Regions from separate parts of the Microbacterium songi genome, predicted to be linked through region 2. Evidence: predicted binding sites of a transcription regulator. Region 2 holds the regulator's gene; the other holds the start of a gene.

Region 1 (7,305 bases), on a different contig from region 2:
ACGCCCGACGAGGCGGCACCGATCATGGCCGAGACGCCTTCGCTCTGCAGCTTCGGGACGGTGGTCTCGAACGCCTTGTTGTCGGCATCGCCCGAGTCGCCGAAGGTGGCGTCGATGGTGACGCCGGCTGCGGCCTCGTTGACCTCGTTGATGGCCAACTGCACGCCGGCCTCTTCGGGCGGGCCGAGGAATGCGAGGCTGCCGGTCTGCGGCAGGACGGTGCCGATCTTCAGGGTGAGGTCCTCCGCGGGTGCTCCTCCGGACGAGGAGGGCTCGGCGGCGGTGCCTCCGCCCGCGCATCCTGCCAGAACGAGGGCGCTGACGCCGGCGATGGCGAGACCGCCGATCACCGCTCGGACGCGGGATCGGGAGGCGTTACCTCGGGTAAAAACGCTCATGGTGCTCCTTGCTGTGTAGAAACGCGGGCAGACTTATGCGTTTGCCCAGTGTCCCCAACCTAACCGCGGTACGGTCTCGGCGATGTTGCCGTTCGTTAACGGTTTGTAACGCCGTCAAATCGTTATGAGGCCTGGGTCCGCGGCATCCGGAAGCCGCGCTCGCTCACACGACGGCGGCGACGTCCGAGGCCCCCCGCGCACGGCGGGAGAAGATGACGGAATCCGCGCTCAGCAGGATGAGCGCGAGCCAGACGAGCCCGAAGCCGACCCACCTCTCAGGTGTCATCGGCTCGCCCTGCACGAAGGCGCCGAAGATGAACTGCATGATCGGGGCGATGAACTGCAGCAGCCCGATGACGGTGAGGGGCACGCGACGCGCCCCCGCGGCGAACAGCAGCAGCGGGACGGCCGTGACGACCCCGGTCAGGACGAGCAGGATCGTGTGTCCGACCGAGACGTTGCCGATCGTCAGGCCGGTCGTCGCGCTCACCGCGATGAGCTGCACCACGGCCACCGGGGCGAGCCAGACCGTCTCGAGCGAGAGACCGCTGACGGCGTCGACCGCGGGCCCGATCCGCTTCTTCACCAGTCCGTAGAGACCGAACGAGAACGCGAGCGACAGGGCGATCCACGGGAAGGAGCCGTACCCGACGACGATCACGATCACCGCGACCGCGGCCAGTCCGATCGCGATCCACTGGGGAACGCGCAAGCGCTCGCGGAGCACGAGCACCCCGAGCAGCACCGTCACGATCGGATTGATGAAGTACCCCAGGCTCGTCTCGATCACGTGCCCACTGAGGGTGCCGATGATGAAGACCTGCCAGTTGACGTAGATGAGCGCGCCTGCGACAGCCGTCCAGCCCAGCAGGCGGCGGTTGCGGACAATGCGCCCGAGGGCCGCCCACCCCCGCGTCACCGTCAGCAGCAGCACGCAGAAGACGAGCGAGAACAGGATGCGCCACGCGACGAGCTCCCAGGGGCCGGTCGGCGCGAGGATGACGAAGTAGAGCGGGAGGAAGCCCCACAGGAGGTAGGCGCCGAACGCATACACGCCTCCCAGCGTGCGCTGGCGTGCGGCCTCCGCCTCGCTGTTCGAAGGGACATCGGATGCCGCGGCGGGGGTTTCGGCATTCTTCGAGGTCACTCATCCACCCTAGGACCGAGCGGGGTCGCGACCGCCGTCGAGGCCGGGTCGAGGCATCCGTCGCCTGCCGTTCAGCCGCGCAATCCTGCCACCGGCGGATACCCCGTCTGCCTTCAGGACGAAGGAAGGGCCCGGATGCCGAAGCATCCGGGCCCTTCTCGAAAAAGATCCGATCAGCGGACGACGACCGCCAGCACGTCGCGAGCCGAGAGCACGAGGTACTCGTCCGCGCCGAACTTGACCTCGGTGCCGCCGTACTTGCTGTAGATCACGCGGTCGCCGACGGCGACGTCGATCGGAACGCGGTTGCCGTTGTCGTCGATGCGACCGGGGCCGACGGCCACGACCTCGCCCTCCTGGGGCTTCTCCTTGGCGGTGTCGGGGATCACAAGACCGCTGGACGTGGTCTGCTCCGCCTCGACCTGCTGGATGACGATGCGGTCCTCGAGCGGCTTGATGGAAACCTGAGTGGAAACCGACACGGTCTACCTCTTTCTTGAAACCTGGAAACTAAGACTGGTTAGCACCCTCACCCTGAGAGTGCTAACCCCAGTCTAGGGAACAGCTGGCACTCATGCAACGCGAGTGCCAATCTCGGTCGCACTCCAATCCGAATCCGCGCCGACGCCGAATCGCTGGTGTAGGCAAAGGCGCTGCCCCCGTGGCGCCCGGCCTGCGAGCAGGATCGACTGGGGAGTCGGATGATGACAGCGCCGTACTATCTGGCCGTCGATGTGGGCATGAGCCGCACCGCCGCCGCCACAGCCCGCTACGGCGCCGATCGCGCCGTGCACGTCGATGGCTTCCCGCTCGGCAGGCACCTCGCCAGCGCTCCGACGGCCGTTTTCGTCGCGGAGGGCGAGTTGCTGTTCTCGGATGCCGCGATCCGTCGGGGCATCGTGCAACCCGCGCGACTCGTCCGCGAGTTCACGCGTCGCATCGGCGACGACGTTCCGATCCGCGCGGGCGATCAGCGGTTCACCCCCGAGCAGCTCTACGCGCGGACCGTCGCCTGGGTGGTCGACACCGTGTCCGAACGCGAGGGGCGCGAGCCGTCCGGGGTCGCCGTCACCGTCCCGCTCGGGTGGGGCGATTATCGGCGCGAGCTGGTCCGGGACGCCCTCTCACGCGAAGGATGGCGCGACGCCGTACTCTTCACCGAGCCGGAGGCCGCGGCCCGTCACTACGTCGCCGAGCGCCCTCTGGCACGCGAACGAGTCCTCGCGCTCTACGACCTCGGCGGGGGCACCTTCGATGCGGCGGTGCTGCGCGTCGGGAACGGTCACGTGGATGTGCTCGGGCAGCCGCAGGGCCTCTCCTCTTTCGGCGGCGCCGATCTCGACGACGTCGTGGTCCGGCACGCGGTGCAAGCGGCCGGGCTGACTGCCGCCGACCTCGGGGACGACCCGGAGTCGCGGATGGCCCTCACCGCCCTCCGGCGCGAGTGCATCGAGGCCAAGGAATCGCTCTCGTTCGATTCCGAGGCGGTCATCCCGGTGATGCTCGGCGGACGCTCGGTGACCGTCCGGCTGACCCGCTCCGAGTTCGAGGACATGATCGAAGCGGGCATCGTCGACACGGTGGATGCTCTCGCCGAGGCGATCGCGGGCTCACAGGTCGCTCCGGCGGAGATCGAGGCGGTCCTCCTCACGGGCGGATCCTCGCGCATCCCGCGTATCGCACAGCTGCTCTCCGAACGATTCGATCGGCCGATCGCCGTCGACAGCGACCCCAAGGCGATCATGGCCCTCGGGGCCGCACGGATGTGCGCCGAGATCGCGACCGCACGCGAGGCTGCCGGCGACGCGGCATCCGACTCCCCCTCGATCGGGGATCCCGACCGATCCACTGCGCATCACCACGGCACGTCGGCGCGCCCGCCCAGACAACGGCGTGTGCTGTTCGGCGGCAGCCGGCCGGCACACGACGCGGCGGCGGATCGGCCTGCGGCGCCCGAGGCAGACCGTGAAGCGCCCGAGGACGCGGTGCGGGAGCGCCCGTCGCGGATCGGGCGGATCGTCACCGTCGCGGGTATCTCGGCCGGGGCCCTCGTCCTGGCCGGAGGCATCTTCGTCTCGCAGACGCTGGGCGACTCCGGTGCGCCCGAAAGAACATCGCCGAGCGTCAGCGACAGTCCCGCGGTGACCGTCGACGACCCCGCCGCCGGTGACCCGGCCGACGAGGCGGCCGACACCGATCCCGCCCCCACCACGACGAACCCCTCGTCCCCGCTGCTGACGCCCGCCCCCGACAACGACGTCGTCGTGGTGTTCCCCCGCACCGACGCCGACGGAACGGACCGGTGATCTCATGTCCCTGAATGCCGAAACCGCTCTGCGCATCGCCGACACTCCCCTGCTCTGGACACGTCTGGCCCGCGCTCACGTCGACGGCATCGCCGCCGGCACCGCCCCCTCCCGGGCGCTGGTGGTGGGCCCCGCCGGCTCGGGCAAGTCGCGCGTGATGCGACACCTTCGCCGCGCTCTGACCGCCCAGGGCACCGCGACGTCGCTGGCGCGCGGCGAGTCGGACATCGCCGCCGTTCCCGCCTCGACGGTGCTGATGATCGACGATGCCCACCTGCTCACCCCCGCCCAGATCGCTGCCGTGCAGAGCCGCACGGGCGATCCGGCGGCGGCGGTCGTCATCGCCACCCGACCCGGGCCGCTTCCGCCGACCCTGCAGCAGATCGCGGACACGCTCGAGCGGGCCCAGTCGGCGATCGTCCTCGGCCACATCTCCCGCAGCGATGTGCAGGTGCATCTCGAGGAACGGGATCGACGGATGCCTCGCGCCTGCGTCGACGACATCCTCGCGCTCACCGGAGGGATGTCGTGGCTGGTCGCCGAGTCGCTGTCCGTCCATGACAGCGGGGAGTGCGCAGGCGACGGCGCGCACGGAGCCATCGGCGATGCGCTGCAGGACGTCATCGCGCACCGCCTGCGCGCCCTGGACCCGGCGACGCGCGCCGTGGTGGAGGCGGTCTGCACCGCCCCCGACGATCACTCCCCGTCCGTCGCGGCCGACGACGATCTGCTCGGGTCGGCCTACGCGGCTGGTCTCCTGCTCCGCAGCGGCCAACCCGTTCCGGCCGTCCGCGCGGCGGTGCGTGCCACGCTGCCGCTCGATCGGGTCATCGCGCTGTACGCCACCGTCGCGGGCGACTCCGCCCACGAGGCATCCGTCCGCCAGCTCCTCGGAGGTGTGCGCGATCCGCGGGTGGCCCGCGTGCTGCAGAGCCACGCCGACGCCGCTCGGCAGAACGACCCCGTACGAGCGCGCGAGCTGTACCGCAGCGCACGCGACGCCGGCGCGGACGCCGCGACGGTCGCGATCCGCCAGGCGCAGGTGGAGTGGTCGCTGGGCCGGATCGACGCGGCGAGCGCCTTCCTGGACGGTGTCGCGATCGCCGCCGAACACCCCGACCACGACCGCGCCGCCGATGTGGGCGCGGCGATCTGGGCAGCGCGCGGGCTCATGCCGATGAGCGACGCGGTCTACCGCTCCTCGGTGCACCGCACAGCCGAGACGTCGGCTCGCGCCGCGATCGTGGCGCTGGCGGTGGCGGACCGCGGTGCGCTCCTGTCGGACGCAGTGGCTCCGCCCGCGCAGACGATGCCGTCCACGCTGACCGTCGCGATGGACCTGCTGACCCGCGGCATGCGCGAAACACTCACCGGCTCGGCTCACGAGGCCCTGCACGAGCTGGTGCGCGCCGCCGAGATGTACAGCGCCTCCGGCAGCTCCGACGCGATACCGGAGCTCCCCGCCGTCATCGCGGCCGTCGCCGCGCTGAACGTCGGCGAACCGGACGTCGCTCACTCCGTGCTCGATCAGGCCGTGCACAGCGGCCACGGCGGCGCGTGGGCGTCGCGGCGCCTCCTGCTGTGGCGGGCGTGGGTCGCCCTCCAGCAGGAGCGCGCTCACGAGGTCGAGACCGCGCTGCAGGCGATCGTGCCCGAGTCGCGCTCGCTCGATCCTCGCGAGAAGCTGCTGCTCGACGCACTGTCGGTCGCGATCGCGCGGCGCTACCACGACTCGGCGGCGCTCGCGTCGGCCTGGCGTGCTGCTCGCGAAAGCCTGCTGCGGGCACGCTTCGACGTGTTCAGCCTGCTGCCGCTGAGCGAATTCGTCGTGGCCGCCGCCCGCGTCGGCGACGTCGACCGCGTCCGGCCGCACTTCACGCAGGCGTGCGCGCAGATCGAGCGACTCGGGGCACCGCCCCTGTGGTCATCCCACCTGCATTGGGCCGGAATCCAGCAGGGAATCCTGCGTGCCCGTCCGTCCGACCTCACTCCCCATGCCCGCGCCCTGGTTGCGGCCGCCCCTCACAACCGGCTCGCCGCGATGATGGCGCAGGCCGGTCGCGTGTGGACCGCCGTCCTCGCGGGGTCCGTCGACGTCGAAGCGATCGAGACCGCCGCGCTCGGCCTCGGCACGGTCGGCCTCGCATGGGACGGCGCTCGCCTCGCAGGGCAGGGCGCCGCGCGCACCGAGGACAGGCGGGAGATCTCGCGCCTCCTCGCGTGCGCCCGACAGCTGCACCCCCGCGACGAAGGACGTCCCACCGCGCTGGAAGACACGGGGCCCGCGCCGGTGTCGGCTCAGCCGCGTGCGCACAGCGACCTCAGCACCCGCGAACTCGAGGTGGCGGCCCTGGTCGTTCAGGGAAAGACGTACGCCGAGATCGGAGCATCCATCTTCATCTCGCCCCGCACCGCGGAGCACCACATCGCCCGCATCCGCCGCCGTCTGGGGGCGACCAACAGATCCGACCTGATCGCCAAGCTGCGGCCCGTCCTCGAGGAGGCGGGATCCGAAGAGCGGGACGAGAGCGCGGCTGAGTCGTCGACGTCGTCCGCCGAGCCGCGCCGCAAGCGGGCCTCGGCATGACGCCTCCCTCCTCAAACCCCTAGTCCCCCACCGCCTGATGCGGGGGTTACCCCGACGCGCGGCGCACGTGCCACCACCTACCGTCAGAAGAAGTTCTACACATTGAGGAGCCGAGCATGAGCCTTACGCTCGCAACAGTCGCCGAAGCCCTGATCGAATTCATCCTGAGCCTGCTGCGCGACCCCGTCGCCGCCGCGGAGTTCGACGAGGATCCGGATGCCGCGCTGCTGCACCGCGGACTCAGCCACGCCACCGCGGCGGATGTGGCGGCCGTGGCCCCGGTCGTGATCGAGCGCACCCAGGTCGTTCAGGTCGCCGTGCCCAAGGCGGTGTACGTGCGCTCCGAGTCGCACGACTCGCACGACAATCCCGTCGTCCGTGAGATCAAGCAGGTCACCACCCACTTCCAGTGGGTCGATGACCGCGACACGATCGTGGACCAGTCGGTCAACCAGAACATCTGGGCCGACGGCGATGTCACGCAGACCTTCGACAACGAAGCCACGGTGGCATCGGGCGACGAAGCGATCGCCGCCGCCGGTGATGTGGACGTCGACAAGACGCTCGATCAGTCGACGACAATCGATGCCGACGGCAACGTCAACATCGGCAACGACACCGATGTGTCGGTCATCGAGGACTCGCTGAACGTCGACACCGACGAGGCGACGACGGACGACGACTCCACCGACACCGACGTCGACGGGTCGTTCAACGACGACTCGACCACGACGACCGTCGACGGGTCGCTGAACCAGGACACCGACGTCACCACAACGACCGACTCGACCGTCATCGTGGACGTCGTCGACGATCCCTCGCTCGACGCCGACCCGACGGTCGTGCCGGCCGACGGTGCCGCGCCGG
Region 2 (7,305 bases):
TCGCCGAGCAGACCGGCCGGCGTGGGCGCGTCCTCCGTGCCCGGACGCAGCTCATCCATCGGGAAGCTCAGCACGTCGGTCGGACCGGGCTCGTCCATCCACTGCACGTGGAGAGCCTCCATCGCGCCCTCGTCCACGAGGACGATCGCGACATCCGCATCGGGGCTGACGTGCAGTTCGGCGAGGTTGTGCTCCGTCAGACGCAGCAGCACGGTTTCGTCGATCGCGATGGCGGATTCGTTGTTGATCTCGATGGTCACGAGCGGCCCCGCTTCGGCGTGTGGTCGCGCGGCCCGCCCGTGCGGGTGGATCCTCGTCGCTCGGCACGATTGGCGAAGTCGGATGCCTCGTTGCCTTCGCGACGCGCGGCGAGGCGCTTCTCGTCGTACTCGGTGTAGGCGTCGACGATGCGACCCACCAGCGTGTGCCGCACCACGTCATCGCTCGTGAGATACGCGAAGTGGATGTCGTCCACGTCGGACAGCACGCGGGTGACGAGGCGCAGCCCGGAGGTGCCCTGGGGCAGGTCCACCTGAGTGATGTCGCCGGTGACGACCATGCGCGTGCCGAATCCGAGTCGCGTCAGGAACATCTTCATCTGCTCGGGCGTCGTGTTCTGCGCCTCGTCGAGGACCACGAACGAGTCGTTCAGGGTGCGGCCGCGCATATAGGCGAGGGGTGCCACCTCGATCGTGCCGCTGGCCATCAGCTTGGGGACGATCTCCGGGTCGATCATCTCGTTGAGGGCGTCGTACAGCGGTCGCAGATACGGGTCGATCTTGTCCGTCAGGGTGCCCGGAAGGAAGCCGAGGCGCTCCCCCGCTTCGACGGCGGGTCGGGTGAGGATGATGCGGCTGACCTCCTTGCGCTGGAGGGCCTGCACGGCCTTGGCCATGGCGAGGTAGGTCTTGCCGGTGCCGGCCGGACCGATGCCGAAGACGATCGTCGCCTCGTCGATCGCATCGACGTACGCCTTCTGCCCGAGCGTCTTGGGGCGGATGATCTTCCCGCGCGACGAGAGGATCGCCTCTCCCATGACCTCGGACGGCCGCTGAACGCCGTCACCCTGCAGGATGCGGCTGGACGTGCTCACGTCGGCGGGTGCGAGCGCATGGCCCGAACGGGTCATCTCCACGAGCTCGTCGACGAGGGACCTGGCGGCCGCGACGGCCGCCGCGGGGCCGGTGAGGGTGATCTCGTTGCCGCGGACGTGCACGTCGACATCAGGATGCTCTCCCTCGACCACCCTCAGCAAGCGGTCCTGCGGGCCGAGGAGCTGCACCATGGCGACACCGTCGACCAGGACGGTGTCGACCGACTGGTCGGGGGATTCGGACGACTCAGGCACGGATACTCTCTTCACTCAGTCCACCGGCGAGCACGTGCGCGTGCACGTGGAACACCGTTTGGCCGGCAGCGGCGCCGGTGTTGAACACAAGGCGGAACTCGCCCTTCGCGTGCTCCCGCGCGAGGTCGCCCGCCACGGCGATCACCTCGGCGAGGAGAGCCGGATCGCCCGCCGCCAGCTCGACGACGTCGCGGTACTCCGATGTCTTCGGGATCACCAGCAGATGCACGGGAGCCTGGGGGGCGATATCGCGGATCGCGAACACATTGTCGGTCTCCGCGATGATCTCGGACGGGATCTCACCACCGAGGATGCGGGTGAAGATCGTCGGCTCGCTCATGGGGCCAGTCTACCGAGCCGTCGAAAGCCCGGCTGGCTCCGGTCGTCCGGACCGATCTCACCAGCGGCGGATCGCGGCGCTCACGACGACGATCGCCGCGGGGCCCGCCGTCGAGGTGCGCAGCACCGCATCGCCGATGCGCACGCCGCGGGCGCCGGCGGTCTCGAGCGCGGAGAGCTCCTCCGGAGCGATTCCGCCCTCGGGCCCGACGACGAGGACGATGTCGCGCTCGTCCGCGCCGTCGAAGTCCATCGAAGTGAGGGCGCGGGAGGCCGTGGGCTCCAGCACGAGGACTCGCGCCGTCTCGGCGCGGGCCACGAGCTGCTTCGTGGTCGAAAGCGGCGCGACCTCGGGCACCCACGCGCGATGCGCCTGCTTGGCCGCCTCGCGCACGATGCTCGCCCATCGCACCCGACCCTTCTCGGCCTTTCCCACCTCCCACCGCGCGACGCTGCGCGCGGCCTGCCACGGGACGATCTCGTCGACACCGAGCTCGGTGGCGGCCTGGACGGCAAGCTCGTCGCGGTCGCCCTTCGCCAGCGCCTGCACGAGCACGATGCGCGGCGCGGAGGGCGAGGCATCCGTCCGCTCCGCGATGCGGACGATGACCTCGCGCGGTGAGACCGACTCGCATGCGCCGGTCAGCCACGCACCCCGACCGTCGCCGACGGTCACCTCCTCGCCGACGCGCACCCGACGCACAGCGGCGGCATGGTGCGCCTCGGCACCCGTCAGCGCGACGACATCGCCGGGGCGGGCCGTCGTGACCGTGTCGAGGAGGAAGTGCAGAACCATGCGGTCAGCCGCGGAAGCGATCGCGCAGCTTGGCGAACAGCCCCTGGTGGAACTCCGACAGGTGCGGCGCCGGGGCCTTGAGCTTCTTCGCGAAGTCCTCGATCATCGCGCGCTGCCTCGCGTCGAGGCGCGACGGCGTCACCACGTGCACGCCGACCTTGAGGTCGCCCCGCTGGCTTCCTCGCAGCGGAGTGATGCCGCGGCCCTTGATCGTGAGCACGTCGCCGCCCTGAACCCCCGCGCGCAGCTCGAGCTCGACGGGGCCGTCCAGCGACTCGATCGTCGTGGTCGTGCCGAGGATGGCATCGGGCATCGACACCTCGAGCGTGGCGAGCAGGTCGTCGCCGTCTCGGCTGAAGACCTCGTGCGGCGTGACCGTCACCTCGAGGTAGAGGTCGCCGTTGGGCCCCCCGGCCGGCCCGACCTCACCCGATCCGGGCAGTTGCAGGCGCAGGCCGGTCTCGACGCCCGCCGGGATGTCGATCGACACGGTACGGCGCGAGCGCACGCGACCCTGCCCCTGGCAGGTGGCGCACGGATACGGGATCGTCGTGCCGTATCCCTGGCACGAACCGCAGGGCTGGCTGGTGACGACGTTGCCGAGCAGGCTTCGGACGGTGCGCTGCACCTGACCCGCACCGTGGCAGATGTCGCATGTGACGGGCGAGGTTCCCGGCTGGCAGCACGACCCCTGGCACGTCTCGCAGAGCACGGCGGTGTCGACATCGATGTCGCGGTGGACGCCGAAGACGATGTCCTCCAGGCCCAGGGTGACGCGGACGAGGGCGTCCTGACCTCGCTCGCGCCGCGAGCGAGGTCGCCCGGAGCGCTGACCCCCGGCCGCGCCGAAGAAGGTCTCGAAGATGTCGCCGAAGCCGCCGAACCCGCCCGCCGCGCCCCCACCTCCGCCGAACGGCGACGAGTCGCCGCCCATGTCGTAGCGACGACGCTGCTCGGGGTCGTTGAGCACGTCGTAGGCGTGGGTCACGAGTTTGAACCGCTCGGATGCCTCGGGGCTCGGGTTCACGTCGGGGTGGAGCTCGCGCGCCAGCCGGCGGTACGCCTTCTTGATCTCCTCGGGGGTCGCCTCGCGCGAGACACCGAGGACTTCGTAGTGGTCAGCCACAATCGCCTTCCTGCCCGCGCAGGACGCGGGGATCGTTCGTCACGGATGCTGCTCAGCGAGCGTTGTCGTCGTCTTCGAGCATCCGGGTGAGATAGCCGGCGACGGCTCGTACCGCCGCAAGATTGGTCGGGTAGTCCATGCGCGTGGGACCCATGAGTCCGACGCGTGCGTTTCCTCGGGCGGAGTCGTAGCCGCTGGCGAGCACGGAAGCCTCGGAGAGCCCGAAGGACTCGTTCTCGCGCCCGATGCTGGCCGCGAGGCCGTGCTCGTCCGCGGTCATCTCCGCCATCAGGCGCAACAGCGTGACCTGCTCCTCGATCGCCTCCAGCAGCGGGTAGATGCTGCCGCGGAAATCGGACTCGCGCCGCGCCAGATTCGCCGCACCGGCCATGACGAGGCGATCCTGACGGAACTCGTCGAGCTCCTCGGCCACGACGGCCGCGATCACCCGGGCCGCCGAGTCGGTCGCGAGGGGCCCCAGCGTCTCTTCGGCCAGCATCTCCCCCACGCGGTGCGCGGCGTCGCGTACGGATCGTCCGACGACGAGGTCGGCGATGCCGCGGCGCAGCCGCGCGATGTCGGCCTCGTCGAACTCCTCCCGCACGAACGCGAGTCGCTGCGACACCCGTCCGGTGTCGGTCACGACGATCACGAGCATGCGCCCGGCGCCGAGTGCGACGAGCTCCACATGGGAGACACTCGCCCGCGCGAAGGAGGGATACTGCACGATGGCGACCTGACCGGTGAGCTGCGTCAGGGCGCGCACGGTACGCGACAACAGGTCGTCCAGGTCGGTCGGACCCTCGAGGAACGAGGCGATCGCCGCGCGCTGCGCCGGGGTGAGCGGACGGAGCTCGGCGAGATGATCGACGAAGACGCGATAGCCCTTGTCGGTGGGTACGCGTCCCGACGAGGTGTGCGGAGCGGTGATCAGCTCTTCGTCCTCGAGCAGCGCCATGTCGTTGCGGATCGTCGCGGCGGAGACGCCGAACGAATGCCGGTCGACGATGGCCTTGCTGCCGACGGGCTCATGGGTGTCGACGTAGTCCTGCACGATCGCCCGGAGGACCTGCAGTCCGCGCTCACTGACCATGTCATCCCCTCCCGCCTGGCACTCGCATGTCTGGAGTGCCAATTCTATCGGATCGCCCGGGCAACGGATGGGAGGCGCGTCAGTCCGTCAGCGCCCGCACCACGGCGTCGGCGAGGAGCCGCCCGCGGAGGGTGAGGACGATGCGTCCGTGCACGGCGTCGGCGCCGTCGATGAGTCCATCCGCGATGAGCGCGGCCACGGCATGACGCCCCTCGCCGAGCAGATCCGCGATCGGCAGCCCCTCGCGGATGCGGGAGCGCAGCAGGACGTCCTCGAGCGACCGGGCGGCGGCATCCGGCTGCTCCCTCCCCGCGGCGGGCGATTCGCCTGCCGCCAGCCGCTGCGCGTACGCCGCGGGATGCTTGACGTTCCAGAAGCGCGTACCGGCGATATGGCTGTGCGCGCCGGGACCGAATCCCCACCAGTCCGCACCCCGCCAGTAGGCGAGATTGTGGCGCGACCGGTGGCGCTCGCCCGTCGACCAGTTCGACACTTCGTACCAGTCGTAGCCCGCCGCCCCCAGCAGCTCGTCGGCGAGCTCGTACATGTCGGCCTGCAGGTCGTCGTCGGGTGCGGGCACCTCTCCGCGTCGGATCTGGCGGGCGAGCTTGGTGCCGTCCTCGATGATGAGGGCGTAGGCCGAGATGTGATCGGGTTCGTGCGCGAGGGCCGTCTCGAGCGAGTGGCGCCAGTCGGCGAGGCTCTCGCCGGGTGCGCCGTAGATGAGGTCGAGGCTGACGTCGAGGCCGGCGGTGCGGGCGAACTGGACCGCTGTCGTCACGTTGTCGGGATCGTGGGTGCGGTCGAGGGCCGCCAGCACGTGCGGCACCGAGGACTGCATCCCGATGGACATGCGCGTCACGCCGGCGGCCGCGAGATCGGATGCCACGCCCGGAGTGACCGTGTCGGGATTGGCCTCGACCGTCACCTCGGCACCGGCGACGAGCCCGAACCGATCGCGGACCGCCTCGAGCATGCGCGCGAGGTCGCCCGCCGGCAGCAGCGTCGGCGTCCCGCCCCCGAAGAACACCGTCGTGGCGGGCCGCAGCCCCCCGGCCTCGACCAGCACCTCTGCGGCCAGGTCGACCTCGCGAAGGACGACGTCGGCGTACTCGTCCTGGCGTGCACCCTGCAGTTCGGTCGAGGTGTAGGTGTTGAAGTCGCAGTAGCCGCAGCGGACGCGACAGAACGGCACGTGCAGGTAGACGCCGAAGTCGGTGTCTGCATCGATGCGCGTGCCGGACGGCAGCCGGCCGTCGGCGGGTGCGGGATCGCCGAGCGGAAGAGCGGAGCCCATCAGCCGGGCGTCGTGTACAGCGGGGAGATCGCCCGGAGGTAGCGGGTGAACAGGGCCTTGCGCCGCCGCCGCGTGAGAGCGGGGAACAGCTTGTAGGCCAGCGCGATCGGCGCGTCGAAAGCCCGCACGGTGAACCACACCTCGTCGTTGCCGCGCCACTCGATCATGAACGACTCCTCGCCGCTGACCACCGAGCTGCCCACGGTGCCGAGGGCGAATCCGACTCTGCGCGGTTCCTCCACGGCGAAGATCACCCGCAGCTCGGCGTCGACGCGCTGACCGCCGATGCGCCCGCGGAGGTGCACGGTCGAACCCGCACCGACGTAAGGTGTGCCGTCGGCGTCGAAGCGCTGCTCGACCTCGAGGCGACTGGGAGCGGTCGGATTGCCCTCGTCGTCGAAACTGACACCCGAGTACATCGGACCGGCGGCGGGCCGCACGTCCTTCAGCTCGAGACCGCCACCGCGTTGCGCATCCCACGACAGCAGCGCCTCGCTGGCGGTGGTGAACCGCTGCTCACCACTGCCGATCCGCCACGACTCCTCCGCGGGGAGGCTGCGCTCGGGCGGGTACTGCATGAGGTCGGGGGCCTGCGTCGCCCCGACCGCGGCGTAATCGACGGTCTCGTCTCGAAAGGTCCCACGGCGCATCGGCGAAGCCTACTTTCCGTCCTTCTTCTCCGTGTCGCCCGACAGGGCGGCGATGAACGCCTCCTGCGGCACCTCGACGCGGCCGACCATCTTCATGCGCTTCTTGCCTTCCTTCTGCTTCTCCAGAAGTTTGCGCTTTCGGCTGATGTCACCGCCGTAGCATTTCGCGAGCACGTCCTTGCGCATCGCCCGTATCGACTCGCGGGCGATGATGCGTGCGCCGATCGCGGCCTGGATCGGCACCTCGAACTGCTGACGCGGGATGAGCTTTTTGAGGCGCTCGGTCATGAGCACGCCGTAGGCGTACGCCTTCTCCCGGTGCACGATCGCACTGAAGGCGTCGACCGGCTCGCCCTGCAGCAGGATGTCGACCTTCACGAGGTCCGCCTCCTGATCGCCGCTGGGCTCGTAGTCCAGCGACGCGTAGCCGGCGGTCTTTGACTTCAGATGGTCGAAGAAGTCGAAGACGATCTCACCGAGGGGCATCGTGTAGCGGATCTCGACCCGGTCTTCGCCGAGGTATTCCATGCCGAGGAGCGTGCCACGCCGCGACTGGCACAGTTCCATGATGGTGCCGACGTAGTCCTTGGGTGCGAGGATCGCGGCCTTGACCATCGGCTCGGTGACGCTGGAGATCTTCGTGCCGGACGGGAACT

What was found. Region 2 encodes HrcA, which represses chaperone genes, less so after heat shock. Its sites were predicted from a motif close to TTNGCACTCGNNNNNNNCGAGTGCNAA; they were not measured.
Region 1: a site for HrcA is predicted at 2,111-2,137, ahead of groES (co-chaperone GroES). Genes of this name have one in related genera too.

What each region holds. Positions count from the first base shown of each region.
Region 1 covers NZ_JBHZIE010000006.1:233,775-241,079, forward strand. Annotated here, with positions in the region: gene ACFM35_RS09575 (ABC transporter substrate-binding protein) at 1-398, opposite strand, end outside; gene rarD (EamA family transporter RarD) at 562-1,545, opposite strand; gene groES (co-chaperone GroES) at 1,719-2,027, opposite strand; gene ACFM35_RS09590 (Hsp70 family protein) at 2,247-3,851, shown strand; gene ACFM35_RS09595 (helix-turn-helix transcriptional regulator) at 3,856-6,438, shown strand; gene ACFM35_RS09600 (IniB N-terminal domain-containing protein) at 6,555-7,305, shown strand, end outside.
Region 2 covers NZ_JBHZIE010000003.1:116,364-123,668, forward strand. Annotated here, with positions in the region: gene ybeY (rRNA maturation RNase YbeY) at 1-260, opposite strand, end outside; gene ACFM35_RS06245 (PhoH family protein) at 257-1,285, opposite strand; gene ACFM35_RS06250 (HIT domain-containing protein) at 1,341-1,688, opposite strand; gene ACFM35_RS06255 (16S rRNA (uracil(1498)-N(3))-methyltransferase) at 1,746-2,483, opposite strand; gene dnaJ (molecular chaperone DnaJ) at 2,488-3,609, opposite strand; gene hrcA (heat-inducible transcriptional repressor HrcA) at 3,662-4,702, opposite strand; gene hemW (radical SAM family heme chaperone HemW) at 4,782-5,999, opposite strand; gene ACFM35_RS06275 (DUF1990 domain-containing protein) at 5,999-6,649, opposite strand; gene lepA (translation elongation factor 4) at 6,659-7,305, opposite strand, start outside.